DNA from 2 places in the Bradyrhizobium cosmicum genome. Region 1 is predicted to be linked to the other one. Evidence: riboswitches for the same ligand, from Rfam matches in the RefSeq annotation. Region 1 holds a riboswitch; the other holds the start of a gene.
What was found. Region 1 has a riboswitch for cobalamin ahead of FNV92_RS23685 (DUF1636 family protein). Riboswitches for the same ligand answer to the same signal wherever they lie in the genome.
Positions count from the first base shown of each region.

Region 2: it holds a riboswitch for cobalamin, as region 1 does, so the genes downstream of both, FNV92_RS17030 (TonB-dependent receptor) here and FNV92_RS23685 (DUF1636 family protein) in region 1, are expected to answer to the same signal.

Region 1 covers NZ_CP041656.2:4,876,056-4,891,036, forward strand. The annotation lists gene cbiE (precorrin-6y C5,15-methyltransferase (decarboxylating) subunit CbiE) at 1-282, opposite strand, end outside; gene FNV92_RS23650 (cobalt-precorrin-6A reductase) at 281-1,027, shown strand; gene cobJ (precorrin-3B C(17)-methyltransferase) at 1,003-1,737, opposite strand; gene FNV92_RS23660 (precorrin-2 C(20)-methyltransferase) at 1,734-2,465, opposite strand; gene FNV92_RS23665 (precorrin-8X methylmutase) at 2,468-3,097, opposite strand; gene cobG (precorrin-3B synthase) at 3,097-4,260, opposite strand; gene cobN (cobaltochelatase subunit CobN) at 4,257-7,505, opposite strand; gene cobW (cobalamin biosynthesis protein CobW) at 7,505-8,539, opposite strand; gene FNV92_RS23685 (DUF1636 family protein) at 8,536-8,910, opposite strand; cobalamin riboswitch at 9,008-9,229, opposite strand; gene cobO (cob(I)yrinic acid a,c-diamide adenosyltransferase) at 9,269-9,904, shown strand; gene FNV92_RS23695 (cobyric acid synthase) at 9,916-11,364, shown strand; gene cobD (threonine-phosphate decarboxylase CobD) at 11,353-12,318, opposite strand; gene cbiB (adenosylcobinamide-phosphate synthase CbiB) at 12,330-13,265, opposite strand; gene cobU (bifunctional adenosylcobinamide kinase/adenosylcobinamide-phosphate guanylyltransferase) at 13,417-13,923, shown strand; gene cobS (adenosylcobinamide-GDP ribazoletransferase) at 13,920-14,702, shown strand; gene bluB (5,6-dimethylbenzimidazole synthase) at 14,707-14,981, shown strand, end outside.
Region 2 covers NZ_CP041656.2:3,533,724-3,548,704, forward strand. The annotation lists gene FNV92_RS17005 (adenylate/guanylate cyclase domain-containing protein) at 1-811, shown strand, start outside; gene FNV92_RS17010 (hypothetical protein) at 941-1,117, shown strand; gene FNV92_RS17015 (hypothetical protein) at 1,334-1,546, shown strand; gene FNV92_RS17020 (hypothetical protein) at 1,649-1,906, shown strand; gene FNV92_RS17025 (hypothetical protein) at 1,993-2,214, shown strand; cobalamin riboswitch at 2,290-2,505, shown strand; gene FNV92_RS17030 (TonB-dependent receptor) at 2,620-4,860, shown strand; gene FNV92_RS17035 (hypothetical protein) at 4,923-5,501, shown strand; gene ilvD (dihydroxy-acid dehydratase) at 5,993-7,717, shown strand; gene FNV92_RS17045 (tetratricopeptide repeat protein) at 7,704-8,525, shown strand; gene xth (exodeoxyribonuclease III) at 8,540-9,337, opposite strand; gene FNV92_RS17055 (ATP-binding protein) at 9,470-11,806, shown strand; gene FNV92_RS17060 (dienelactone hydrolase family protein) at 11,970-13,001, shown strand; gene FNV92_RS17065 (hypothetical protein) at 13,037-13,939, opposite strand; gene erpA (iron-sulfur cluster insertion protein ErpA) at 14,208-14,537, opposite strand; gene FNV92_RS17075 (deoxyguanosinetriphosphate triphosphohydrolase) at 14,675-14,981, shown strand, end outside.

The DNA.
Region 1 (14,981 bases):
TTCGTCACTATGGAGCTTCTCGGCAAGACTCGCGCCGGCGCCGTACCAGAACGGATCGCCCGAGGCGAGCACCGCGGTCGGCCGGCCACGGCAGCTCAGCACGATTTCCGCATCGAACGGCACCGGCCACGGACGACCACGCCCCGTCACGCCGGCAAGCGCCAGATGCCGCTCACCACCAAACACGGTTTCGGCATCCTCGAGCGCCTTTCGGCTTGCCTCGGACAGCCCGGCAAGGCCATCTTCGCCGATACCGATGATGGTCAGCCAGGGATCAGCCATAATGCGCGCCCTCATTCTGGGCGGAATTGCCGATGCGAGCCTGCTCGCCGCGGAGATCGCGCGCGCCGGCATCGATGCCGTCTATTCCTACGGCGGCCGCACCCGCGCGCCTGCCGATCAGCCGCTGCCGACCCGCATCGGCGGCTTTGGCGGCGTGAGCGGGCTTGCCGACTACATTCGCCGCGAAGGCATCACGCATGTGATCGACGCGACGCATCCCTTCGCTGCCGAGATGAGCCGAAACGCGGTCGCCGCATGCGCGGAAACCGGCACGCCGCTCATCGCGTTGGAACGCGCGCCATGGGTCAAGGCGTCTGACGACAACTGGATCGAGGTCGCTGACGTCAATGCGGCAGTCGCCGCGTTGCCCAACGCGCCGGCAAAAGTATTCTTGGCCATCGGCCGCCAGCACATCGCTCCGTTCGCGGCGAAGCCGCAGCACGCCTACACGCTGCGGTTCGTCGATCCGCCCGAAGCTTCCCTGCCGTTTCCAGCAGACGTGATCGTGTCGCGCGGACCATTCACCTTCGACGGCGAGTTGGGGATGATGCGCGCACGCGGCATCGCCTGGATCGTCGCCCGCAATTCCGGCGGCAACGGTGCGCGCGCCAAGATCGACGCGGCCCGCATGCTCGGCCTGCCCGTGATCATGATCTCGCGGCCGCGATTGCCCGAACGGTTGCGGGTCGAGAGCGTGGCGGAGGTCATGCAGTGGCTCGGTCATCGGACCTGCCTCGGCGCATAGACCCAGCGGCCGACACGGCGCGTCCGCGAATTGCAGACAATCACGAGCGTACGCATGTCGGCCATCTCTGGCGTTGCGTCGTTCAGCCTCACGGTCTCGATTGTCTCGTCAGCGGCACTGACCGCGCGGGCGAAGATCACCAGTTGCTCGCCGCAGCCGGCTTCCTTCAGCACGGCGAGCGCGCGGACAAATCCTTCCGGCCGGCTGGCCGAGCGCGGATTGTACATCGCGATGGCAAAATCGGCTTCGGCGGCCAGCCGCAGACGCTTCTCGATCACCGTCCACGGCTTGAGATTGTCGGAGAGATTGATCGCGCAGAAATCATGCCCAAGCGGCGCCCCGGCGCGGGCGGCCGCCGCCAGCATCGCGGTGATGCCCGGCAGCACGCGAATGGGAAGCTCCCGCCATTGCGGCGCCTGTTCGAGCGCCTCGAACACGGCCGAGGCCATTGCAAAGACCCCGGGGTCGCCGGAGGACACGACCACGACCTGTCCGCCTTCGGCGGCAAGCCGCAGCGCCTCGCTCGCGCGTTGCAGCTCTTCGCGATTGTCAGATGGGCGCAAGTTGAGGCCGGCCCGCGGTGGCACGCGCGCGACATAGGGCGCATAACCCAGAATGTCGGTGGCAGCCGCGAGTGCGGCGGAAACCTCGGGCGTCACCAGGCCATCGCTGCCCGGCCCGAGGCCCGCGATGGTCAGCGTGCCCGTCATTCGGCGGCGTCCGGATGCCGGCCCTTGCCGTGCACGAGCACGATCGCAAAGTAAGGACAATCGGCGGCATCGATCTCGGCGAGCCGCACCACGCGCTCGCCCGGCATGGTGCCGCGCTCGACCAGCCAGGAATCATCGAGCCGGCCGGCGGAGGCTAGCGCGCGGCGCACCTTTGCCAGGTTGCGCCCGGTCTTCATGATCACGAGCGCATCGGAATCGCGCATGCGCCGTTCGAGCTCGTCTTCAGCCAGCGTGCCCATCAGCACCGTCGTCACGTCGTCGCCGAGCGCGATCGGCTGGCCGACGCCATTCCAGCAGCCGACCATGCCGGGAATGCCGGCGATCACCTCGATCTCGACCCGGCCTTGCAGTCGCGTGTGCAGATGCATGAAGGAGCCGTAGAAGTAAGGATCGCCTTCACAGAGCACGACGACGTCGACCGCACGGGACAATCTCGCAAGGCGCTCGGCCCATTCGTCGTGGAAGCCGGCCAGCAGCTGCACGTACTCCGCGCTGTCGAAGGCGATCTCTGTCGTAACAGGATATTCCATGGGATATTCGGTGACGTCGGCCGCCAGCATGCCCTCGACGATGCGCCGCGCCTGCCCGGGCCGACCCTTCTTGCGGAAATAGGCGACATGCTGCGCGCCGCGCACCGTGCGGTCCGCGCGGACGCTCATCAGATCCGGGTCGCCAGGGCCGAGACCGCAACAGATGATGCGTCCCATGGCTACTCGCTCCGGCTCGCCAGCGCGTTCACGGCGGCAACGGTAATCGCCGAGCCGCCGAGGCGGCCCTCGACCGTCAGCGCCGGCACCGGCGGATCGGCCATCAGCGCCGCCTTGGATTCGGCTGCGCCGACGAAGCCGACCGGGCAGCCGATGATCGCCGCGGGCCGCGGGCAATCCCGGTCCTCCAGCATGTTGAGCAGGTGAAACAGCGCGGTCGGCGCGTTGCCGATCGCGACGATCGCGCCATGCAGGTGCGGCCGCCACAACTCCAGCGCTGCCGCCGAGCGGGTGTTGCGCATGGATTGCGCCAGCGCAGGAACGGCTTCGTCGCCGAGCGTACAGATGACGGCGTTGGCCGCAGGCAATCTCGCGCGTGTAATTCCTTCCGAGACCATGCGCGCGTCGCACAGGATCGGCGCGCCCTTCTGCAAGGCCGCTCGCGCAATGGTCGCCATGCCTGATGTGAAGCGGATATGTGCCTCGAGGCCGACCATGCCGGCGGCGTGGATCATCCGCACCGCGACCTGCTCCTCGTCCGGCGTGAAGCGAGCAAGATCGGCCTCGGCCCGGATGGTCGCGAAGGATTGCCGGTAGATCGCCGCACCATCGGTTTCGTAGACGTGCGGCATCAGTGCCCTCCGACCAGGATGGAGGGATCGCTGACGATGTCGGCGCCATTCAACCCGCGCAGGACCGGCTCGTCGCGCGTCGAGCCGCCGCGAACGAGGTCGAAGCCGGCGCTGGTCGCGACCAGCGTCACCGCGGACGCGCCGGAACGGGCGCAGCCCTTGGCGCAGCCGGAGACGTGCAGCCGCGTGTCGAGCGCGATGCGCGGCGCGAGCGCGGCGGCCAGCGCACGCGTGTCGGCGTGGGCCTCGCGGCAGCGCGGCGCGCCGCTGCAGGCAATGACGCGCAATGCGGGGTCGTGAGGCTCGGTGATGAGGCCCGCCCCGCTCGGCATCTCCCGCTTGCCCTCGCTCAGCACCATCCGCCACGGCGTCATGCGCAACGCATGACCGCAGCCGGAGAATTGATGCAGCGTCGTGTGCAGCATCTGTCCGAACGCAACGCCGACCAGGGCGCCGTGCGGATAATGCCCGGGCCGCGACGCGGCCATCACCGGTGCCGGTTCAGTCTCGCCGTTCAATGCTTGGGGCAACGCCGCGCCGGCCGCAATGTGGGCTGCCATGCGCCCTCGCCCGCCCTGCGCGCCGCCGGAGGCGATGAACCAGGATGCGAATGCGAGCGCGGTGCTCACGACCTCTCCACGCCCGACAAAACGGCCAAGCTTTGCGCCGTCGGCCCGCACCAGCAGGCGGCCGTCGCGGTCGCGTTCGATCCGCACGTCGGCGGAATCGCCGGCGAGTACGCGCGATTCTCCGTCATCGATGGCGAAACCGAATTTGGTGGGGAGTTCAAGCGAACTGTCCGCGAGCGCTTCTTCAAGCTCGGCAGCGAGCGCCTGCGTCTCGTCACCAACATTCCAGAACGGTGTCACCAGAATGTTGCGGCGGGCCTCGATGTCAGTGTCGGGATCGAGCAGCCGCAGCAACGCAAGTCCATCGAGCAGCCGGCGGTGGCCCTGTTCGGTGACGCCCCTGATCTGTAGGTTGGCGCGGCTGGTCACGTCGATCAGACCGTTGCCGTAACGCTCGGCGAGCTCGGCAAGACCGGCGACCTGCCCGGCTTCGAGACGACCGCCGAACGGGCGCACGCGGACCACGAGCCCGTCGCCCGATAGCATAGGGCGCAGCGCGCCGGGACACCAGCCCTTCACCGATGCTGCACTCATGAGGCCTCCCGCAGGGCAGCCGCGATCGAATTGCGCCGCGTTCGCCAGAGCGAGGCGTCGTGCAGGCGCGCGAAGCAGCTCTCCATTGCGGCGAGCGCCGCCGGATTTTCACGGGCCATGAAGGCGCGAACATCGGCATCGCCAATTGTCGCATCGTAATAGAGATCGAACAGATGCGGCGGCACGGCATCGGCCAGGTGAGCGAAGGCGGCCATGTGCTCCAGCGTTGCCGTGATCTCGGCGGCGCCGCGAAAACCGTGGCGCATCATGCCGGCGATCCAGCCCGGATTGACCGCGCGCGCGCGAACGACACGGGAGATTTCCTCGGTCAGCGTCCGTGCATGCGGCTGCTCGGGCCGCGTCGTATCGAGGTGATAGAGCGACGGCGTTGGCCCGCCGAGATGCACCGCTGCCGCCGCAATGCCGGCTTCATGCGCGGCATAGTCGGCGGCAAGCAGCAGATCGGTCTCCGGCAAGTCCTGGACGTGCACGAAGGCGTCGGCAGACGCGAGCCGCTGTTCGATGCCGGCGCGATCGGACTTGATCTCACCGTCGGCGGAGAACGCCCAGGACGATGCCGACAGCCAGGCCTCGCCGGCTGCGTCGCGCGTCTCGGGCGTGAAAGCATCGGGGATCGCCGAGAGACCCACGCCGTATTGTCCCGGCCGCGGGGCGAACACGCGGGAGGCGCGGTGGCGATAGGGATTTTCATCGCCCTCGTCCTCGCGGCCCGCGAGCGCCTCGGCGGCGGCTTCGAACAATTGGGCAAGGCCGGAGAAGACATCGCGGAACAGGCCCGACACGCGCAGCGTGACGTCGATGCGGGGACGGCCGAGCTCGGCCGGCGCGATGATGTGGTAACCGGTGACGCGGCCGGAGGCGTGGTCCCAGCGCGGCGCAAGGCCAGCCAGATGCAACGCCATGGCGAATTCCTCGCCCGCGGTGCGCATCGTCGCCGAGCCCCAGAGATCGACGACGAGCCCTTTCGGCCAGTCACCGTGATCCTGCAGATGACGGCGGAGCAGTTCTTCCGCGAGCTTGATGCCCTGCGCGTGCGCCGACGGCGTCGGCACGGCGCGCGGGTCAACGGCAAAGAGATTACGCCCGGTCGGCAGCACGTCTAGGCGCCCGCGATAGGGCGAGCCCGACGGTCCCGGCGCGACGCGCTGGCCGGCAAGCGCGGCCCGCAGCGCGTCCCGCTCCGCGTCGCCGCAAGCGCCGCGGCCAAACACGTGCAGGCCGTCGCCGTACTGGCTTTCCTTGAGATCGCAGACGAAGCGATCGATCCGCGGGATCGCTTCGGCCGGCGCGGCCGAGGCATCCAGACCAAGATCGTCTTCGAGGCCCGCCGCACGCGCCTCGTCGCGGATCGCCGCGATCAATCGCTGACGACGCGCTGGATCGAGACCATCGGCCGTCGAATATTCGTCGAGCAGCTGTTCGAGACGGCGCAGGCCCTCCGGCACCGCAGACGCTGCGAGCGGCGGCGGCAGATGGCCGATGGTGATAGCGCCGATGCGCCGCTTGGCCTGCGCTGCCTCACCGGGATCGTTGACGATGAAGGGATAGATGACCGGCACGTCGCCGATCAGGGCTTCCGGCCAGCAGGCCGACGAAAGCGCCACGGATTTCCCGGGCAGCCATTCCAGCGTGCCATGCGCGCCAATGTGGACGATCGCGTCGCAGCGCTGTTCGCGGAGCCAGAGATAGAACGCGACATAGGCGTGGCGCGGCGTGCGGGCGAGATCGTGATAGTCGCCATCCCGCGTGGCGGCATCGCCGCGCTCGGGCTGGACCGCGATAATGGATCGGCCACACGGGATCGCGGCGAAATGGAATGCGCCATCGCGGCAGCTCGGATCGTTCTCCGCAACGCCCCAGGCTTGCACGAGGTCATCCTGCAAGGATTGCGGCAGGCGCGAGAGCGCTGCGTGGTAGTCGGCAACGCTCCAGGTCAAGCTCCGCTTCAACAGCGTCTCGCCGAGTGCATCGACCGGCGCGACACCGAATCCGGCCGCAGCGAGATCGGACAGCAACGCCTCGACCGACGCCAGCGCATCCAGACCAACCGCATGCGCGATCTGGTGCGGGCGTCCCGGATAGTTTGACAGCACGATCGCCAGCCGCTTGTCGCCGGCGGGTGTTTCCGCAAGACGTCGCCAGGCCGCGACGCGCGCGGCGACAGCTTCCACGCGCTCGTCATCGGCGCGATGGGCCAGGTGCGAGAATTGCAGATCGGGATCGCGCATCCCGGCCGATTTGAAGCTGACCACGCCCGCGAACAGGCGGCCGTCAACCTCGGGCAGCACCACATGCATCGCAAGATCGCCCGGCGACAGACCGCGAAGCGAGTTCGCCCAGTCCTCGCGCCGCGCCGTCGAGAGCGCGACCTGGAAGACGGGACAGGATGCGGCATCGAACGGCGTCGTACCGTCATCGCCCAGCGCCGAGAACGCCGTCGCATTGACGATCGCGGCCGGCGGGTTTTGCGCAAGATGCGCCCGCAGCCAATCCGCAACGCCCGGAGCCTTCAGCGAGGTGACGAACACGCCATAGGCATCGAACCCCTTCCCGCGCAGCGCGGCGATCAGGACATCGACGGGGCCGGTGTCCGCCGCGGTCAGATAGGAGCGATAGAACGTCACGAACGCGCGTGGCTTCCCCTCGCCCACGGCCGGCGCAGCAATGACGCCGCGCGAGGGATCATAGAAACCCATCTCGGGAACGGTCGTCTCGCCGACGACCGGTCCGGCATAGAGCCCCGAGGCCAGCGCGAGCTGCGCGATCGCGGCTTGGGCAGCTACGGGACCGCCGGTGTCGCAGAGCACCTTGAGCCGCCGCACCGTCGAGACCGGCACGGTCGAATATTCATCGAGCCGCGCATCGTCGCGGCCATCGGCCGGCAGCACGGCGAGCACGATCCCGCGATCCTTCGCGAGTTGCTGAAGAGCCGCGAGCCCATACGACCAATAGGACTCGCCGCCGATCAGACGGACCAGAATCCCGCGCGCCTGCGCCAGCGTGCGCTCGACATAGGTGTCGACCGACAGCGGATGACGCAGCTCCGAAAGATTGGCGAGCCGCAGCGACGGCAGGCTGTCACGGCCGCGCCGCCAGCCGGCCGCGAACGCGGCCAGATCGGAATCCGAATACGAGAGCACCACGAGATCGGCCGCGTCCTGGCCGATGTCCCTTGGCGTCGCAGTCTCCTCGAGACCGCGGCTCTCGCGGAAGACGACGTGCATCAGACACCAAGTCCCGCTTTGATCGCGGCCTCGTCGATATCGCCGTGCTCGCCGATCACCACGAGCTTCGACTGCCTGCTGCCCGCGCCCCACGGCTTGTCGAACTGGTGGCGCACGCGCTCGCCGACCGCTTGCAGCAAAAGGCGCATCGGCTTGCCTTGCACGGCGATATAACCCTTGACGCGCAGCACGTTCTGCTCGCGCGACAGACGCTGCACCGAGGCGACCAGTGCGTCGATGTCGGTGACTTCAGGAAGATCGATCACGACGGAGGCGAAATCATCATGCTCGTGATCCTCCTCGCCGTCATGATGCGAGGGGCGTGCGGAAAGATCATTCTCCGCGGCAGCGCCGAGACCGAGGATCACGCGGGCATCGATCGCGCCATCGGTGACGGAGAGCATCGGCACGCGGCGCGGCATCTCCGCCGTGATTAATGCCCTGGCGGCTTCAAGTCCCGCCGCGCCGGCAAGATCGGCCTTGGTCAGCAGCACGATGTCCGCACAGGCGATCTGGTCCTCGAACACCTCCGACAGCGGCGTCTCGTGATCGAGATTCTCGTCCGCCGCGCGCTGCGCTTCGACCGCATCCGGATCCGGTGCAAAACGACCCGCAGCCACGGCTTCGGCATCGGCGAGCGCAATCACGCCGTCGACGGTGATGCGCGAGCGGATCTCTGGCCAGTCGAACGCCTTCAGCAGCGGCTTTGGCAGCGCCAGGCCCGAGGTCTCGATCAGGATGTGATCGGGCCGTACCGGCCGGGCCAGCAGCTTCTCCATGGTCGGAATGAAATCGTCGGCGACGGTGCAGCAGATGCAGCCATTGGCAAGCTCGATGATGTTGTCTTCCGGGCAATTGGCGTCTGCACAGGACTTCAGGATCTCGCCGTCGACGCCCTCGCTGCCGAACTCGTTGACGAGCACGGCGAGCTTCCTGCCGTCAGGGTTTGCGAGCAGGTGCTGTATCAGCGTCGTCTTGCCTGAGCCGAGGAAACCCGTGACAACCGTCACCGGAACCTTTGCGAGCGAATTCATTCGGCTGCCTCCGGCACGACGGCAATGGGGGGAATGCGCGCAAGCGACTGCTTGCGAAAGATTTCAGGTCGGCTGCGCCAGGGCACGAGACCGTCGGGCGCGGCCGCATAGGCAGCGGCACCGGCGACCACGTCGTTCGCATGGGCTTCCGAGAGGCGGCCATAGACGTAGGACCAACGGCCGGGCGCGCTGAGTGCGACCGAACAGCCCTGGCTGCATGCAGATAGGCATTCGACGGGAACCACCGCGACACCGGCGGGCACGCCTGCGTCGAGGATCGCACCATGCAGGCGTTTGCCGGGCGTGGCCTCGCCCTCGCTGGGCGTTTCGCCGGCGCGGCAGGTAATGCAGACGTGAAGTGTGACGGTCATCGCCTCTCCAGGATAGTCAGCGGGAGGCGAAGAGGCACACGGACCATTCCCCCGAAAGGCCCGTTTTCCCCGTCGCGGAACACCCCGTCCGCCGGTCCAAAAATCGTCCGCGCTGGCAGGTCTCCCGGCTTGCGGAGCAGGGCTTTTGGCCCTTCGATCCCCGCCTTCCCGATCCCCTGGGGGATCAGTGGCTTTGGGCATCTCTCCGGTCACGGTCGCGGGGGCGGCTGCAGTTTGAACCCGAATCTTGCAGATTCGGACCCTATCGCATTCCCTCTTCGCCTGTCATAGGACAGGAACCAACGCCGGGTCACCATTTGCCCCCGGCCGCCTCTTGTCAAGCCGAAGGACCGGTATGATGACGCCTGAACCGGATACCCAGACGGGTGAGCAAACCGACGTCCGCCACGCCCAGAAAATGGCGAAGAAGAAGGCCGCCCGCGACAAGATTATGGCGACCAAGAGCGGCGAAAAAGGCCTCATCATCGTCCACACCGGCGCCGGCAAGGGCAAGTCCTCCTCGGCCTTCGGCATGATCGTCCGCTGCGTTGCCCATGGCTTCCCCTGTGCGGTCGTGCAGTTCATCAAGGGGGCCTGGGACACCGGCGAACGGCGCCTGCTCACCGGCCATTTCGGCGACCTCTGCCAGTTCCACGCCATGGGCGAAGGCTTCACCTGGGAGACGCAGGACCGCGCCCGCGACATCGCGGCGGCGCGGGCCGGCTGGGAGAAGGCCAAGGAGCTGATCCTCGATGCCAATTTGCGCATGGTCGTCCTCGACGAGATCAACATCGCGCTGCGCTACGACTATCTCGACATCGCCGAGGTCGTCGAATTCCTGACGACGCAGAAGCCTGAGATGACGCATGTCGTGCTCACCGGACGCAACGCCAAGGACGAGCTGATCGAGATCGCCGATCTCGTCACCGAGATGACACTGGTCAAGCACCCCTTCCGCTCCGGCATCAAGGCACAAGCCGGCGTCGAGTTCTGAAGACGCTTCCAATGGCGCGCGCATTGATGATCCAGGGGGCCGGCTCGGACGTGGGCAAATCGCTCATCGTCGCCGGCCTTGCGCGCGCTTTCACGCGGCGCGGTTTGCGCGTTCTGCCGTTCAAGCCGCAGAACATGTCGAACAACGCCGCCGTCACCGTCGATGGCGGCGAGATCGGCCGCGCCCAGGCGCTGCAGGCGCTCGCCGCCGGGGTCGAGCCGCACACCGACATGAACCCGGTGCTCTTGAAGCCCGAGACCGATGTCGGCGCGCAAATCATCGTCCACGGAAAGCGCGTCGCGACGGCGCGTGCGCGCGACTACGCGGCGATGAAGCCTTCGCTGATGGGCGCCGTGCTGGAAAGCTTCGAGCGCCTGAAGGCGCGCGCCGATCTCGTGCTGGTGGAAGGTGCCGGCAGTCCCGCCGAGGTGAACCTGCGAAAGGCCGACATCGCCAATATGGGCTTTGCCCGCAGGGTCGACGTTCCCGTCGTGCTGGTCGGCGATATCGATCGCGGCGGCGTCATCGCTCAGCTCGTCGGCATCAAGACGGTGATCGATCCGGACGACGCCGCGATGATCCAGGGCTTTGTCATCAACAAGTTTCGCGGCGATCCCACGCTGTTCGACGACGGCTACAAGCTGATCGAACAGTCGACGGCCTGGCGCGGGCTTGGCGTATTGCCCTGGTTCGCCCGCGCCGGCGAGTTGCCGGCCGAGGACGCACTCGGCCTCAGCGACGCGCGCAAGCCGGGCCAATGCAAGATCGCCTGCCTCGCGCTGTCGCGGATCGCCAATTTCGACGATCTCGATCCGCTCAAGCTCGAGCCCGGCGTCGATCTCATCATGGTGCGTCCGGGCGAAGCGATCCCCGGCGACGTCAGGCTCGTCATCATCCCGGGCTCAAAATCCACCCGCGGCGATCTCGCCTTCCTGCGCGCGCAGGGCTGGGACATCGATCTGCTCGCGCACCACCGTCGCGGCGGCCATGTGCTCGGCCTCTGCGGCGGCTATCAGATGCTCGGCCGCAGCGTCGCCGACCCCGATGGCATCGAGGGCCCCGCAGGCGCCACGCCGGGCCTCGGGCTTCTGGACGTGGATACGGTGATGACCCCGCAAAAGACGCTGACGCGTGTCGCGGCCGTGCATGCCGCCACGGATCAGCCGATCGAGGCCTACGAGATCCACATCGGCCGCACCGACGGGCCCGATCGCGCCCACGCCTTCGCGAAACTGAATGACGAGCCCGAAGGCGCGACCTCGCGCGACGGGCGCGTGCAGGGCAGCTATCTGCACGGCCTGTTCACGTCGGACGACTTCCGCAAGGCGTATCTCACCAAGCTCGACATTCCCGCCGGCGACGAGCCTTATCACGACAGGGTCGAGAGCGCGCTCGAGGCGCTGGCCGATCACATCGAACAGCATCTCGACGTCGAAGGCCTGCTTGCGCTAGCACGCTAGCACCTCGGCAAGGCGCGTCCACTCGGCTTCGCTTCCGGGAAGCCCGAGGCGCAGCCATCCCGGCTTTTGCGCAAACACGCGCGACCAGATCTGGCTCTGCGCCAGCCTGTCCTGCGCGGCAACCGCGTCGGGCGTCTCGTAGAGACGAAACAGCGGCGTGCCGCCGACGAGACGCCAGCCTTGCGACTGCGCCATGCCGTCGAGGCGAACACAGTCGCGCGCAAGTCGCGCCGACGTCGTCTCGGCCCAGGCATCATCTCGCAAGGCGCGGCAGCCGATCGAGATCGCAGCTCCCGAGACCGGCCATGGACCCGACATCGCAGCGAGCTTCTCGATGTCGGCCGCATTGCCGATGGCGAAGCCAAGCCGCAGGCCGGCGAGGCCGTAAAACTTTCCGAACGAGCGCAGGATCAGCAGTCCAGGCCGAGCCGCTTCGGGCGCGAGCGACAATTGCGGAACCGTGTCGGCAAAACTCTCGTCGATCACGAGACGGCCGACGCGCGGCAGCAGGGCGAGCAAATCCTTTGGCAGATGACACCGGCCGTCGGGATTGTTGGGATTGACGACGATAGCAACATCCGCTCCCGCCAGCGCGTCGAGTTCGCCGACCTCCTGCACGTCCCAGCCAGCGGCCGACAGCACACCCGCGTATTCGTTGTAGGTCGGCGCCAGGATACGGGCACGGCCGGATGGCGCCAGTTGCGGCAACAGTTGAATGGCAGCCTGCGCACCGCCCATCGCGACGACCGGCGCGCTAGTGCGATAAGCATGATGCGCCGCGTGGTGCAGGGCTTCGATCTCGGACCGCGACGGCAAAGCCTGCCAATGATGCGCGCTCACCTCGCCCACCGGATAAGGCAGCCGGTTGATCCCCGTCGAGAGATCGATCCAGTGCTCGGCGCGTCCGTCAAAACGCTGCTGGGCCAGATCGAGATTTCCACCGTGCTCGCGCATGCCCCGTTCTTTCACGCGAAGGCGAGGATCGCAAGCACGCCGGCGAGCAGCAGCATGGCACGGCGGTAGACCGTCAGTCCCTCGCCGATATCGGCGGCGAGCGGATCGCGTGCGGCTTCGTTGAGCCAGGGCTCGTTGGTGGTGCTGCCGTGATAGATGCGGGGGCCGCTGAGCCGCACGCCGAGCGCGCCCGCCATCGCCGCTTCCGGCCAGCCGGCATTGGGCGAGCGATGACGGCGCGCATCGCGCGTCATGCACGACAGCGCCTCGGATCGCCTTGGCGCCAGCAGCACGAACAGAAGCCCGGTCAGGCGCGCCGGAATGAAATTGGTGACATCGTCGATGCGGGCCGCCGCCCAGCCGAAGGCTTCGTGCCGTTCGCTGCGATGGCCGATCATGGAGTCCAGCGTGTTGATGGCCTTGTAGCCGAAAATCCCCGGCAAGCCGAACAGAGCGCCCCAGAACACCGGCGCCACGATGCCGTCGGAAGCGTTTTCGGCAAGACTCTCGATCGCCGCACGCGCGATACCGGCTTCATCGAGCGCCGCAGGATCGCGGCCGACGATACGCGAGACCGCGTCGCGCGCAGCGGCGATGTCCCCGGCGCGCAATGGCTTTGCGACTGCAGCCACATGATCATGAAGCGAGCGCAGCGCGACCAGCGGCCAGGCCAGCACGCCCACCAGAACGGCCTGCCCCCATCCCCAAGGCAGCAATGACTTGAACAGGGACTGAAGTGCCCAGCCGAGCGCGACGGCGAGCGCGATCACCAGGAGCGCGCCAGCGACGCCGGCAGCGCGGCGAAATGCCGGCGGATCGGATGGGCGATTCGACGTTGCGTCGATGGCGCTGATCAGCTGGCCGAGCCAGGTTACGGGATGGCCGATCCGCGCGAACAGCCATGCTGGCCAGCCCAACAGGGCATCCACCGCCATCGCCACCACCATCGCGCCCGCAAAGCCCACACCCACTCCCAAGGCTGCCTCCTGTCCCGCCCCTGTTGCGCAAAGCGACGGCGGAGCGCAAGCCCCTGCCCGTCTGATTTCGGCTTTGTCTTTGGCCGCGTTTGGTGATTAGTCAGGCCCGCAGGAGACCTTCATGGCTGTCATCTTGATCACGGGCGGAGCGCGATCGGGCAAGAGCGCCCGCGCGGAAGCGCTTGCGCGCAGCTTTCCGGACCAGCCGCCGATCTACATCGCGACGGCCGAGGCGCTCGATGCCGAGATGGAAGCACGCATTGCCCGGCATCGCACGCGACGCGGAACCGGTTGGGTCGAGCACGAGGAGCCGCTCGATCTCGTGCCAGTTCTGGCCACAAGCGATGGCGGCGGCGCCAGGCTGGTCGATTGCCTGACATTATGGCTTTCCAACCTGATGCATGCGGAGCGCGACTGGGAGCGCGAGGTGAGCGAGCTCGCAGGTGCCCTGCCGCGCCTCAAGAGTCCCGTCGTCCTCGTGACCAACGAAGTCGGCCTCGGCATCGTGCCCGACAACGCACTGGCGCGCAGCTATCGCGACGCCGCCGGGATCATGAACCAGACCATCGCGGCAATTGCCGACGAAGTCGAATTCGTTGTCGCCGGCTTGCCGATGAAGTTAAAATGACGCCGCGCGCCGAGTTCTTGAAAGACGTCGTCGCCGATCTCAGGATGGCGGCTTCGTTCGTGACGATCCTCCCCGTCGCATCATCGAAGCCTGCGGCCGACGGCGCCGTCGCGCGCGCGACCTGGGCACTGCCCGTCGCCGGACTGCTGGTCGGCCTTGCCGGCGCGTTGGTCTACAAGATCGCCAGCCGGTGCGGATTGACACCGAACCTTGCCGCCCTCCTCGCACTCGCGACGACCACGCTCATCACCGGCGCGCTGCACGAGGACGGGCTTGCCGACACCGCCGATGGGCTCGGCGGCGGCCGCACCCGTGCACGCAAGCTCGAGATCATGCGCGACAGCCGGATTGGCACCTATGGCACCTGCGCGCTGATCCTGTCGTTCGGCCTGCGCTGGAGCGCGCTCGCAACAATCGCCAATCCGTGGCTGGTCACGCTCGCGCTATGCGCCGCGCACGCAGGCGCGCGCGCGGGCGTGCCGGCCTTCATGTCGCTGGTGCCGCCAGCGCGGCCCGATGGTCTGTCGGCGAGCGCGGGATCACCGCCGGGCCGCAGCGTTGCCATTGCGTTTGCGCTCGGCACGCTCGTGCTCGCTCTCGCGCTTGGTCCGGGCAAGGCCCTCGCCGGCCTGATCCTGCTGTCTCTCGCCGGCCTGCTGCTGGCGCGGCTTGCGATCCGCCAGATCGGCGGGCAGACCGGCGACATCCTCGGTGCGTTCGAGCAGCTCGGCGAGATCCTGATCCTGCTGGTCGCCGCGGCCTTGTTGGGGGGACACTGACCTCATGGTCGAATTCGACGACACCTTCCGCCGACAATTGCGCGAGCTGTTCGTGTGGCGCCGCGACGTGCGCCGCTTTCGCGGCGATCCGTTGCCGGATGGTGCTATCGATCGCCTGATCGAGACCGCCTGCCTTTCGCCCTCGGTCGGCCTCAGCCAGCCCTGGCGCTTCGTCGTCGTCGATGACGTTGCTAGACGCCGCGCCGTCATCGACGACTTCAAGGTCTGCAACACCGACGCGCTGAACTGTTACGCCGGTGAACGCGCCGAACGCTATGC
Region 2 (14,981 bases), 1.3 Mb from region 1:
CGGCCAGCGCCGGGTGATGACCATCATGTTCTCCGACATGAGCGGCTTCACCTCGATGAGCGAGGGCATGACCCCGCGCGGCCTCGTCAAGGTGATGAACCACTACTTCACGGTGATGTCCGCTCCGATCAGGACGCACCGCGGCGTGATCGACAAATATATCGGCGACGCCATCATGGCCTATTGGGGCCCGCCCTTCATCGAGGAGGACGAGCCGGCGCTGCTCGCCTGCTTCGCCGCCATCGACATGGCCGACCAGGTGCCCGCGCTGCAGAAGCAATTGCCCGACCTGCTCGGCATCCGCGCCATGCCGGCGCCGTGCGATCTGCGGATCGGCATTGCCACCGGCGAGGTCCTGACCGGCAGCATCGGCTCCGAGCTGATGATGAGCTTTACGGTGATGGGCGACGCCGTGAACCTCGCCTCGCGCCTGGAAGCCGTCAACAAGACCTACGGCACCCGTATCCTGATCTCGCAGGCGACGGCGGAGGCGATCGGCACGGCCTGCGAGCTGCGTGAGATCGATCGCCTGACGGTCGCCGGCCAGAGCGTGCCGCAAGCCATTTTCGAAGTGATGAGCAAGGCGCACGGGCTCAGCGTGCCGCAGGAGACCCTGCGCGCGCGCTATGCGGAAGGCCTCGCCGCCTATCGCGCCCGCCGCTTCGACGAGGCTCGCGCCGCGTTCAACGCGGCGCTGGAAGCCGTCCCCGGCGACGGCCCGTCGCGCACGCTGCTCGCCCGCATCGCGCAATTCGAAGCCAGCCCGCCGGACGAGGGGTGGGACGGTGCTTGGCGGCTGGAGCAGAAGTAAGCGGTTGCGGCGGTGTCTCCACGCCGCCTTCACCGACGAAAATTCATTCTACTCCATAACGATGTTCGCCGTGACCTATTTCCCGGGCTTAGGTTTGCCGTCCTTGAGGCGTTTGATGGGGATACGCCGATGACAGATCTTGAGGACAGGCTGGAACGGTTCGAGACGCTCACCGCCGAATGCGAGTTGATCACCAAGCTCGCCACCGACAGCACCAAGCGCGAGTTCTATCTGAAGTTGGCGGAGCAGTATCGCCAGTTGGCGATCGATCTGCGGCAGGCGATTGCGACCAAGGCTGCGGCTTGAGGTCGATCTTCGACGTCAGCCTCGGACATGCAAACCGCTGCATGATGGGTGGAACCATCGCGGGGCCGCGCGGCTGAAAGCCGTTTTTAACGTTTGGCACGCATCCTTGAGGCGTGGAGACGCTTGCTGGGCTGCTCCGCTGTGGGAATGCCGCGGCTCGTTGCAATGCAACGCGACTCGCGGATATCGTTTGATCATGCCTCACAGGGCCCTCCCATGCGCCTCCTTGCGGTGATCGTGCTCACGCTGATGACAGCGGCCTGCAACCAGGAGCAGGACATCACCGGCTCGACTCCGGTCTGCGCGATGCGGACCTACACCTCCTACAATCCCCGCGACATCAACCAGTGCGTTGCGGCCTGCAAGGCGTGCGACCACGGCAACACCGTCACCTGCTCGACGTCCTGCACGCTCAAGGGTGCGCGCTGAGTCGCCTCGATTCCCCGGGACGGGACTGACGGTGCCCCGGCACCGGAACGATTGCGTCGGATCATCATTAGAACAGGCAGGCAGGACACGGAGTCCAATGGAATGGGGATGCTCGATCCCGGTCGGTTTCTGGTGTCATGCTCGCATTGCGAGGCCTGGCCGATGGCGGCGAATGTGAAACGCGCGGGCTGGTCGGCATCTCCGCACGAGGTCCGCTTCATGTGCCCGCGCTGCCGCCGCGAGGAGACCGCCATCATCTCCGCTTCCGGGCAGCTGATGCCGATCAAGCGCGCTGACATCCCGACGCACGACGTGGCCGTGGGCCAATCCCAGGCCTTGCGTCCAAGAGGGCGGACGTAAGCGCTGGCGCATTGCCTGATCCTTTTGGAACCCGGGCGACGCCTGGGCGTTTCTGCCTCGACATCAACGCATCGAGGGCCGTGCGAATGATCAGCGAACATTTCGACACCCGCACACGGATCAACATGAAGCTGGCGCTGGACCGGATCTGCCGCAATCGCCCCGTCGGCGAGGACCATGGCTTCCGCAGGTCGGTCGCCGAGAAGATCATCCGCTGCGCGCTGACGGGCCGTACCGGCATCGGCCAGCTCGTCGATGCCGGTGAGCGGGCGACGGTGCGGACGCGCTTTGAAACCGAACGGGCCTGATTGCGCCAGCTCAATCCTCGGTGCGGGACTTCGGTGCTCACGCAACCGGCCGATTGACTCCCCGCTTGTCCGGCTCGTAGATTGCTACGTGACGGTTCTCCTCACGGAGATCAAAAGGGAACGTGGTGCGGGAATGTCCAAACTTTCGGGATTGTCTCAATGCCATGGCTGCCCCCGCAACTGTAAGCGGTGAATCTCTCGTCATATGCCACTGGGAATCTCGGTCCCGGGAAGGCGACGCAGAGGTAACGACCCGCGAGCCAGGAGACCTGCCGTCAGCCGTGGTCACACGCGAAGATGTCGGTCGGGGAGTACAGACATTGGCTTCATCGGAGCAATCCATCGCTCCGCGGTGAAACCTCGTTCGCTGTGACGTGCCACTGACGTCACACCGAGGTTACAACTGTGTCCCGTATTGTCTCTGCCGCCAGGCGCCTCAGCGCCGGCCTGTTCGCGACCACTTCTCTTTGCTCGCTCGATCCATCGCTCGCCCGCGCGCAGCAAGCCGTCGCCGAGCAACTGCCGCCGATCGAAGTGACGAGGCCCGACGACCCGAACCGCACGCGCGCCCGGGCGACCGGCGACGGCGACACGACGAGCCGGCGTGCGCCCCCGAAGGTCGCCCGGAGCGGAGCGCCGGCAGCCGGTTCCTCCGGCGCCGCCAGTGAGGCCGTCGCCGGCACCGGCGGCATTGTCGGGGCCGCCACGACCGTGATCACGGCCGCGGACATCGCACATGCGCCGTCGCAGACGCTCGCCGAGATCATCGCGGCGCAAGTCCCGGGCGCCCAGATCACGACGCTTTATGGCGGCCCGGTTACCGCGAAGACCGGCGTCGATTTGCGCGGCTTCGGCGCGTTTGCCACCGCCAACACGCTGGTGCTGGTCAACGGCCGGCGGCTGAACGACATCGACATGGCGCAGGTGGACCTCTCCACCATCCCGCTCAATTCAATCGAGCGCGTCGAGATCACGCGCGGCAATTCCGGCGCTGTGCTCTACGGCGACAATGCGGTCGGCGGCGTGATCAACATCGTCACCAGGAACGGCGTCGGCGGACCGCCGGTGGCCGCGCGCATCGAGGCCGGCTTCGGCTCGTTCAACACCAGGCTTGGCAATTTCTCGACGTCGCTCAATTCCGGGCCGTGGTCGACCTCGTTCTACGGCAACGCCGTCAGCACCGACGGCTACCGCGACAACAATCGCTATGTCCAGAAGAACGGCGTCGGCAATCTCAACTACACGACATCGGGCCTGACCGCTTTCCTGACCGTAACAGGCGACGATCAGGAACTGCGGTTGCCGGGCGGCCGCACCGTCGATCCCTCCATCGGCCTCGACGAACTCGCCAGCAACCGAAGGGGGACCAGCACGCCCTTCAACTATGCCAACCAGCAGGGCTTCAGCGCCACCGCGGGCTTCACCAAGACCCTGGTCAACGGCGTCGATCTCATCGTCGACGGCGGCGTGCGCGACAAGAAGCAGCAGAGCGCGTTCTTTGCGAGCCCAGCGCCGGTGCCCGCGTTCTTCACGTCGACCTATGTCGACGCGGATCTGACGACCTGGTCGATCACGCCGCGGCTCAGCGTGAAGAGCCTGCTGCTGGGACTGCCGTCGCAGCTGTTGACCGGCATCGACTATTACGATGCGAGCTTTCAGCAGAACCGCGGTGCCGGGCAGGGGCTCGCGCCCTGGCACAATTACGACCTCAGGCAGCAGACGGTTGCGGGCTATTTCCAGCACACACTGGGCGTGGCGCCGACTACCGAATTGTCCTATGGCGCGCGGGTGCAGACCATCAGCCTGTCGGCCCGCGACAAGTTCGATTCCTCAGCTCCGTTCAACGCCGACATCGGCGCGCTCCCGCTCAGCAGCAATGAGACCCAATACGCGCTGCATCTCGGTGCCGAGCATCGCCTCAACGAGACGGTTTCGTTGTTCGGCCGTGCCGCGCGCGCGTTCCGCACGCCCGACGTCGACGAGCGCGTGTCGTCAGGTCCGTCGTTCGACCCCTTCACCTTTGCTGCGATCCCGCAGACGTTCCAGCTCAAGACCCAGACCTCGCAGGATGTCGAGGGCGGGCTGCGCATCAAGGCAGGCGGGCTGCAGATGCAGAGCAGTCTCTACCTGATGGACCTCAGCAACGAGATCCATTTCAACCCCATCCTGTTCTACAACACCAATCTCGATCCGACCCGCCGCTATGGCTCGGAGACAAGTCTGTCATATCGCGTCAACGATGCCCTGCTGCTGCGTTCCGCCATGGCGGTCACGCGGGCCGTCTTCCGCGAAGGCGTCTGGGCCGGCAACGACGTGCCGCTGGTGTCGCGCTACACCGCCAGTGCGGGCGTCACCTGGAACATCTGGCAGAACTATGTGGTGCTCGATGCCACCGCGCGGTTCTGGAGCGAGCGGCGCATGGACAACGACCAGGCAGGAACGCAGAAGCCGATTCCTGCCAACGGCACCATCGACCTCAAGCTCAGCGGACAGTTCGAACGCTATTTCTGGTCGCTGAGCGTCAACAATGTGCTGAACGCGCTCTACTACGACTATGCGATCGCGAGCACCTTCACCGATGGCCGCTTCAGCGCCTATCCGCTGCCCGGCCGCACTTACCTGCTCAAGGCCGGCGCCACGTTCTGACCCCGGGTGGGGCTGTCATATGCCCTCAAATGCACTAGGCTTCAAACAGAAGGAGATCATCCATGGCTCTCGACATCCTGCCGTCTCACGGCGACCGTCTGCGGCTTCATCCGGTTGCGCCGCGCCTCGCGCCGATGTTTGGCTTTGTGCTGCTGACAGTGTCATGCGCGCTGGCAAGCTTCGCGTTCGCCTGTGCCACGCCGTTCGCGGCTTTCGCCGTCGTCGCCGCGGCGATGCTGCCGCTGCGTCCGGCGCTGCTCGTCGTCACCGGCGCCTGGCTCGTGAACCAGAGCATCGGCTTTGGCGTGCTGCACTATCCCATCGATGGCAGCACCATCGCCTGGGGCCTTGTCATCGGCGCGGCTGCGCTTCTCGCGACCATTGCTGCGTCGAGCATCCTGCGCATGCTGCCGCAGGGCCGCACGCCGCTGATGCTGGCGCTCGCGCTGGTCGCCGCCTATGCGGTCTATGAGCTTGCGCTGCTTGCCGCGACGCCGTTGCTCGGCGGCGAGGGCGCCTTCACCGCCGCCATCGTGACGCGCATAGGGCTGACCAGCGCCGCCTGGCTCGCCGGCCTCGTCGCTACTTGCGAGATCGTTCGCCTGGTCGATCCGCTCGGCCGTGCGATGCGGAACGCGTAAGGCGCCACCGTGGTTCAAGTCCGGTCATTGCGATGACCGGACCTTGACCCACCGCCGCAAGGCGACGGCCGTCCAGAGCGCGCACGCTGCCGCGGGGAATGACATTGGTATCTGGCGACGTAGCCATGTCCATGGCTGTCCACGCCGACTCACTTGGCTGAGCTCAAATCTCCGAACCAAGCGCGGGCGCATCATTACTGTGGTCAAATCTAAAGTTGCGTCTCGTCATTTCCGCGAGGTATCGAAGTAAGCCAACCCGTGTCCTTGGGGCCACGATTGTGCTGTCCACGCAACAGTTCCGGGCGATTTAACCGTTATCGCAGTCCGTTCGTATCAACGCCGCTTTTTGGCCACACCCGAACATGAATAAAATTGCTCTAATGTTTAGGGCTGCGGTGCCCGTGACAGGCGAAGGGAAATCCCAAGGTCGATTCAAATCTTGGGTCTGATTTTCCGGGTCTGACAAGGGTTAGCCAAGGAAACTGGTCGCGATGGATGCGAAGACCAACATCAAGCAGAGGCTGCCGAGCCGTCACGTGACGGAAGGCCCTACGCGCGCGCCCCATCGGTCCTACTTCTACGCCATGGGCCTGACCACCGAGCAGATCCACCAGCCCTTCGTCGGTGTCGCTTCGTGCTGGAACGAGGCCGCTCCATGCAATATCTCCCTGATGCGCCAGGCGCAGGCGGTGAAGAAGGGCGTGGCATCGGCCGGCGGCACGCCACGTGAATTCTGCACCATCACCGTCACCGACGGTATCGCCATGGGCCATGACGGCATGCGCTCCTCGCTGCCGTCGCGCGAGTGCATCGCCGATTCCGTCGAGCTGACCGTCCGCGGTCATGCCTATGACGCGCTGGTGGGCCTTGCCGGCTGCGACAAGTCGCTTCCGGGCATGATGATGGCCATGGTCCGCCTCAACGTGCCTTCGATCTTCATCTACGGCGGCTCGATCCTGCCCGGCAATTTCCGCGGGCAGCAGGTCACCGTGCAGGATATGTTCGAAGCGGTCGGCAAGCACTCGGTCGGCGCGATGTCGGACGAGGATCTCGACGAGATCGAGCGCGTGGCCTGCCCCTCGGCGGGCGCCTGCGGCGCGCAGTTCACCGCCAACACCATGGCGACCGTCTCGGAAGCCATCGGCTTGGCGCTGCCATACTCGGCCGGCGCTCCAGCCCCTTATGAAATTCGCGACGCCTTCTGCATGACCGCGGGCGAGAAGGTGATGGACCTGATCGCCCAGAACATCCGGCCGCGCGACATCGTGACCCTCAAGGCGCTGGAGAATGCGGCCGCCGTTGTCGCCGCCTCTGGTGGCTCGACCAATGCTGCACTGCACCTGCCGGCGATCGCGCATGAGTGCGGCATCAAGTTCGACCTGTTCGACGTCGCCGAAATCTTCAAAAAGACACCTTATGTCGCGGATTTGAAGCCGGGTGGCCGTTATGTCGCCAAAGACATGTTTGAAGTAGGTGGCATACCGCTTCTGATGAAGACGCTGCTCGACAACGGATTTCTCCACGGTGACTGCATTACGGTCACCGGTCGAACGATCGCCGAAAACCTCAAAAGCGTGAAATGGAATCCGCACCAGGACGTGGTGCACCCGGCGGACAAACCCATTACCGTTACTGGCGGTGTGGTCGGTCTGAAGGGCAATTTGGCGCCAGAAGGTGCGATCGTGAAAGTCGCGGGAATGTCCAACCTCAAGTTTACCGGTCCGGCCAGGTGCTTCGACCGTGAGGAGGATGCTTTCGAGGCGGTCCAGCAGCGCACCTATCGGGAAGGCGAAGTCATCGTGATCCGCTACGAGGGGCCCAAGGGCGGTCCCGGCATGCGGGAAATGCTCCAGACCACCGCGGCGCTGACCGGCCAGGGCATGGGCGGCAAGATCGCGCTCATTACCGACGGCAGGTTCTCCGGCGCCACCCGCGGCTTCTGCATCGGCCATGTCGGGCCGGAAGCGGCCATCGGTGGCCCGATCGGGCTGCTCCAGGACGGCGACATCATCGAGATCGACGCCGTCGCCGGTACCCTTAACGTAAAATTGAGCGACCAGGAGCTTGCCCAGCGCAAGACCAAATGGAGCGCTCGCGCGACTAACCATACGACGGGCGCGCTCTGGAAATATGCTCAGCAGGTTGGACCAGCGGTCGGTGGGGCAGTGACCCATCCGGGCGGCGCGCACGAGAAACAGTGTTATGCGGACATCTAGGCGTGCCATTGTTGCGTTTGTGTTGGGGGCCAGTGCGCTGGCCGCGCCGGCGTTTGCCTTCGACGGCTCGCCGGCCAACAACAAGGACGCCACCATCCCGGTCGTGACCACCTTGCCGGGCACGGCGGGAACCGTCCGCAGCAAGGTTCCGGCACCGACCCAGGAAACCTCGCTCAGCGCGCTGCAATATGCCGCCGAGGGCGGGCATCCGATCGCGCAGTGGAAGCTCGGCCGCATGTACGCCAATGGCGACGGCGTGGTTCAGGACGACGTGCGCGCCTTCGAATATTTCAGCCGGATCGCCAATGCGCATGCCGAGGACAGCCCGTCGGCGCCGCAGGCGCAGATCGTGGCTAACGCCTTCGTCGCGCTCGGCCGCTACTATCTCAGCGGCATCCCGAACTCGAAGATCAAGCCGGACCAGGACCGGGCTAGGGAGATGTTCTCCTACGCGGCCTCCTATTTCGGCAACGCGGACGCCCAGTACGATCTCGCCCGGCTGTACCTGAAGACGCCGGATGCCTCCCGCGAGGATTTCCGCTATGGCGCGCGCTGGCTTGGCCTCGCCGCCCAGAAGGGCCAGCACGAGGCCCAGGCGCTGCTCGGCCAGATGCTGTTCAACGGCGACCGCCTGCCGCGGCAGGCCGCGCGCGGCCTGATGTGGCTGACGCTGGCGCGCGACAGCGCCGGTGCCGAGGAGACCTGGATCAAGGAAAACTACAACCGAGCCTTCGCCAAGGCCTCCGACGACGACCGCGCCATGTGCCTGCAGATGCTGGAACAGTGGGTGCAGGGCCGCCGCGACTGATCCGCTGAGGCGGCTTACGCCGCCTCGAGATCCAGATCCGCCCACACTGGCACGTGGTCCGACGGCTTCTCCCAGGCCCGCACATAGCTGTCGATCCCGACATTGGCGAGCTTGTCGCTGGCCTGCGGCGACAGCAGCAGATGGTCGATGCGCAGGCCATGGTTCTTCTGCCAGGCGCCGGCTTGGTAATCCCAGAAGGTGTAGAGCCCGGGCTCGTCGGTGACAGCCCGCAGGGCATCGGTCAGGCCGAGACCGAGCAGGGACTGAAAACTCTCCCGCGTCTCCGGCTTGAACAGGGCGTCCTCGGTCCAGGCTGCCGGGTTGTGGACGTCGCGGGCGTGCGGGATGACGTTGAAGTCGCCGGCGAGGATCAGCGGCTCCTCGGTCTTGAGGCGCTCCTTCGAATACTCAAGAAGCCGCGACATCCATTTGAGCTTGTAAGGATATTTCTCGGTCCCGACCGGGTTGCCGTTGGGCAGATAGAGGCAGGCGATGCGCAGCACGCCGCGCTTCAGCGTCACCACGCCTTCGAGGAAGCGGGCATGGGCATCCTCGTCGTCGCCGGCCAGCCCCGACTTGGTCTCGTCGAACGGGAGCTTGGAGAGCAGGGCGACGCCGTTGAACGTCTTCTGCCCGTGCGTGACCACGTTGTAGCCGAGCGCCTCGATCTCCAGCCGCGGGAAGGCCTCGTCAACGCATTTGATCTCCTGGAGGCAGACGATGTCCGGCTGGCATTCCTTCAGCCAGGTCAGGAGGAGATCGATCCGCTGCCGGACCGAATTCACGTTCCAGGTGGCGACTCTGATGGGCATTTGGACGGCTCCGGACAGGGGCCTTGGTTAGAACAAAATGCAAACGCGCCCGTCAAGGACGCCGCAAAATCTCCCACAAAATTAACCCGGCTTAAGCCGCCGCTGCGCCATTGATATCGAAGAGGTTTTCGAATGGGATGGCCGGACAAATCCATGAAGCGAAGCGAGCCGCGCGACGGGCTGGTCGGCGCTTTCCTGTACTGGCTCGGCGGCTTCGAGATCGAGGACGGCCTGACCGCCGATCTCAGCGAGCGCGAGATGCGCCGCATCCGCGCCAAGCAGATCGACGCGGTGACACGGCTGATCCCGGTGACGATGGGCGTCACCCTGCTCAACGTCGCCATCGTGCTGATCCTGTTCTGGGGCAAGGGCTGGAACGATTTCCTCGCGATCTGGGGCCTGACGCTCGCCGCCACCGCCTCGCTCGCGGTGCGCTCATGGCGCCGGTCGCACAAGAACCCGCCGCAGGAGGCTTCACTGCGCGCGGCGCGGCACATGCTGCGGCAGGCATTCTTCCTCGCCGCGATCTGGGGCACGCTCCCGCTCGCGTTGTTCAGCCACATCGAGCCGACCAGCCAGCTGATCCTGGCCTGCCTGATGGTCGGCATGATGTCCGGCGGCGCCTTCACGCTGTCGACCTTTCCGCGTGCGGGCCTCGTCTATCTCGCCACCATGACGGTCGGCTGCGCCGGCGCGCTGTTGCTGTGCGGCACCGGGCCGTATCTGGTGACCTCGGTGTTCCTGCTGCTGTTCGCGTTCTTCATGGCGCGCAACATCGTCTCGCAGGGCAATTTGTTCCTCGGCAATCTCAAGGCCCAGCTCGAGCTCGAACGGCAGACCGAGATCATCTCGCTGCTTTTGAAGGATTTTCAGGAGAACGCCAGCGACTGGTTGTGGCAGACCGATGCCGAAGGACATCTGGTCGACGTGCCCCAGCGCTTCGCCGACGTCGCGCAGCTGCCGCTGCCGCTGCTGAAGGGATCGCACTTCGCCGACGTGCTCGACATGCTCTGCCCCGAGGACAAGAGCGCGGCCTACAACATCGTCGGCCTGATGGAGCACGCCGAACCGCTGCACGAGATGAACCTCAAGGTCGTCGCCGGCGGCGAAGCGCGGCTGTGGTCGTTCACGGCGAAGCCGGCCTATGACCGCGACGGCCAGTTCCTCGGCTATCGCGGCTTCGGCCGCGACGTCACCGAGCGCTGGCGCGCCGAAAAGGCCGAGGCCGAGAGCCGGGCCAAGTCGAATTTCCTCGCGGTGATGAGCCACGAGATCCGCACGCCCATGAACGGCGTGCTCGGCCTTGCCAGCATGCTGCTCGAAACCGAACTCGATCCGGAGCAGCGCGAGGCCGTCACCACGATCCGCGAGTCCGGCGACAACCTCCAGCGCATTCTCAACGACATCCTCGATCTCTCCAAGCTCGAGGCCGGCCGCTTCACGTTCGAGGCGGTCGACTTCGCGCCGCAGACGCTGGGCGAAACGGTCGCGACCGTCGTGCGTGCGGGGGCCAAGAGCAAGGGGCTCGCGGTCAATGTCGTGCTCGACCCGAGCCTGCCGCCGACGCTGCGCGGCGACGTCGCGCGCATCCGTCAGGTGCTGCACAACCTCGCATCGAACGCGGTGAAGTTCACCGATGCCGGCGAGGTGACGATAGCGGCGACCTGTCAGGCGCGCCGAGATCTGCTCGCGACCGTCGAATGGACCGTGACCGACAGCGGCATCGGCATCGCCCCCGACAAGGTCGGGCAGCTCTTCAGCGACTTCGCCCAGGCCGATGCCTCGATCAGCCGCCGCTTCGGCGGCACCGGGCTTGGACTTGCGATCTCCCGGCGCATCATCGAGCAGATGGGTGGCACCATCGGCGTCACCTCGACGCCGGGCGAGGGTTCGACCTTCCGCTTCACGCTGGTGCTGCCATGGAGCCAGGCGCAGGAATCCGACCAGACGACAGACCGCGACGAGGCCGACGAGCTGAAGGCGCGTATCGTCGAGCTCGATCGGCCGCTCAAGGTCCTGGTCGCCGAGGACGATGCCGTCAACCGGATGGTCGTGAGCAAGATGTTGGGTGCCTTCGACGTCGAGCTGAGCGTGGTCACCGATGGCATCGCGGCCGTCGCGGCGGCGTCCGAGAGCGACCATGATGTCGTGCTGATGGACGTGCGCATGCCCGGCATGGACGGCCTTGCCGCCACCCGCGCGATCCGCGCGCGAGGCGGCCGCTTCGATGCCTTGCCGATCATTGCGCTTACCGCCAATGCCTTCCCCGAAGACGTCAAGATCTGCCGCGAAGCGGGCATGTCGGACTTCCTGGCAAAGCCGCTACGGAAGCCCGCGCTGGTCGCGGCCTTGCTGCGCGCGCTGGACGGCAACGTTGCTGTTGCCCCGGAGGACGCGCCGCTTCAGCCGGCGCTGGAGCCGGGCGAGGTGGAGTGGACGGACGAGGAAAGGCAGATGACGGGCGCGTAGGCGCTAGCCACGTGCCTGAATAGGCGTTTCGCACCGGTTGGCCGGACGCTGGAAATTTGGATGCGCCGTGTTACCTTGCTCCGCCATGCGCCTTGTTGCCCTGCTTCTCATCTTGTTCACGGCCTCTGCCCGCGCCGGCGACGGGCCGCTGACGAGCGCGCACATGATGTTGCCTGTCGCAATTTCCGGCAACAAGGTGTCGCTCGAAAGCTTCGTCGTTCGTCCTGATCGGCCCGGCAAATTTCCTCTCGTCGTGATCACTCACGGAATGCCTCTTGGCTCCGGCGAGGAATTCTTCACTGCGATCCTCAACCGCTCGCCGGTCGATTACAGCAAGGCGGCAGTCGCCTTCGCGCAGCGAGGATATGCGGTGGTCTCGATCATGCGCCGTGGCTATGGCCGATCTGGGGGAGGGTTCTCCGAGTCTGCGCGGCAGACCTGCGACTATCTTCCGGCCGCGCGCGCCGCTAGCGAAGATGTCGTTGCGGCGCTCGCTTCACTGCGGAATGAGCCCTGGGTCGACGCTGAGCATGTTGTCTTGCTCGGTCATTCCGTTGGGGGGCTCACGGTGTTGGCCGTGGCCGCACAGGACATACCGGGGGTCGTTGGCGCCGTGAATTTCGATGGCGGCCGGAGTAGCTTCTCCGCACCCAACCAACCCTGCGCGCCTGATCATTTGGTCGATACAGTCGCCGCATTGGGGCGCACGGCCCATGTTCCGGTGCTTTGGCTCTATGCCGAGAACGATCAATTCTACGGTCCAGACTTGGCACGGCGCATGTTCGCGGCCTACAGCGCTGGCGGTGCGCCAGTGCAGCTGCATGTGCTGCCTCCGTTCGAACCCAACGGCCACAATACTGTCATGCTCGCGCCGGCAGATACTTGGTTTCCGTCAGTCGACCTCTTTCTTGAAAAGTTAGGTCTTCCAACCAAGACTGTCATCGGGCCGCCGTTGTTCGCTGAGCTGCCAATCCCGCCGGGGGCTGTCGCCGCTTGTCAGGAGGCGTTCGCGGGCTACCTCGCCAATCCCGATGATGCCAAGGCCTTCGCGGTGAGTACGCGCGGCCACTGCGGGACTGGATTTGGCCGCACAGCTCTCGAGGCGCGTGAGCCTGCTTTGATGAAATGCAAGATCAATTCGCGCGGCGAGGATTGCAGGCTTTACGCGGTCGGACAGAAGCTTGCGGGGGATTGAACCGCAGTCCACGCGATCCCTTGCAAGATGCGCCGTCACAGTTTTCCATAGACCCGCGCGGCGACCGCCTTCAGGCGCTCGACCGAGCCGGACTCCGGGTGCGGCTTGACCGGCGCGAACAGGATCGAAGCCTGCCGGCCGTTCTTCCAGACAAAGATGTTGACGGCATTGCCGTTGCCCTTGGTGCAGGAATGTTCGCCGAACGCTTCGCTGCCAAGCTCGGGGATCGCGACGTGTTGGCAAGGGCCTGCGCGTTTCATCATGCTGATGACCGTGTCGCGTGACATCGCGATCACCGCAACGGCCATGGTGTTGGCCTCGCGATCGAACATCATGCAGCTGCCCGCGCCGGTCCGCTGGACCTGCAGCGTGCTCTTGTCGAGAAAGCCGTCGGCATCCGAGGCCGTGAGCCACTCGCAGTCGCCGAACCTCTCGCTGGTCTTGGTCACATTTGCGATGGCAATGCGCGCGGCTTCGGTGGCCGGTCCGAGCAGCACGCTGTCGGCACGCCGGCCGGTCGGGTAGACGCTGATCTGCAGAATGTAATCGCCGGACAAGGCCACGACCGAGGCCTCCTGGCGCTGCGCGTCGGCAGCGGTCGTCCCGCCCTGGCTTTCATCGCCGAGCCCGGACACCGCGTTCAGCGGCATGCGCTCACTGAGCGTCTTGACGAAGGTCGCGTACAATTCCCTGGCGCGATCCTTGTCGGGATTGCGGAATACGGTCAGCATCATCGTGTCGCCGCGCCCGCCCTGGTAGATGCAGCCCCGGCCGTCCTGATTTGAAATCAACGACCATTTGAGCGCCGGCATCGCGCCGGCGAGCTCCTTGGATGTGATGAAGGGGCAGGTTTCGGCAGCGAGCGCGGGAAGCACCGGGAGGGTCGCGATTGCGAGGAGCAGGGCGAGGCAAGCGAACAGACGATCGATCGTGCGCATTGGAAAATTGACTACCGCTAATGGCGCCGTTGACGATGTTTCAATTTTTCGAAGGACTGGACTGCGGGCAGGGGCCGCTTCAGCAGCTAGGCTGTATCGAACCCGCCGCGCGTGCGTCCGGCCGAGTCCGACCTTGGGGGACCTCGCGATGATCCCACCCTACCCCTGTTTTGCCCGACGCGTCAATCGTTATTCGTAAAAGCCGAAATGCATCCCGCCGGCCTGCCGGCTACTGTGCGTGGGGTTGTTTTTCCGGTTTTGAGTCGGATCAGATCGAGAAGCTGGTCCCGCAGCCGCAGGACGCCGTCGCGTTCGGATTGTTGACGCGGAACGAGGCTCCGATCAGATCATCGACGAAATCGACCTGCGACCCCGCCAGGAACGGTTGTGAGGCGGAATCGACCAGCACCACGGCACTCTCCTGCTCGATCACGAGATCGTCGTCGGTGCGAGCGCGATCGATGTCGAACTTGTACTGGAAGCCGGAACAGCCGCCGCCCTCGACGGAGATGCGCAGCATCGCGCCTGTGCCTTCGCCCTTGAGGATCTCCCCAATCCGGCGTGCGGCGCGGTCACTGATGGTCACGTCTGTCGTCATAGGTCCTCTCCGATAGGCCCGCGATCATACCAAATTCACTTGGCGGATTCACTTGCCCCAATTCATTTGGTATCCCGCGTCCGGCATAGTTAAGTGCCACCATACGCAGAATCAAATGGATAGGGACTAAATTCGCCGTGTCCGTCGGAATGGCAGCTCCCCGCGCGCCCTATGCCTGCGACCCCGATCGCAGCCGCGGCCGGCTGGTCGCGGAGCCGCCGAGCCGGACCCGCAGCCCGTTCCGGCGCGATTGCGACCGGGTGATCCATTCCACCGCGTTCCGCCGCCTGAAGTACAAAACCCAGGTGTTCGTGTTCCACGAGGGCGACCATTACCGCACCCGGCTGACCCATTCGCTGGAGGTGGCCCAGATCGCCCGGGCGCTGGCCCGGCAGCTTGGGCTCGACGAGGACCTGACCGAAACGCTGGCGCTCGCCCACGATC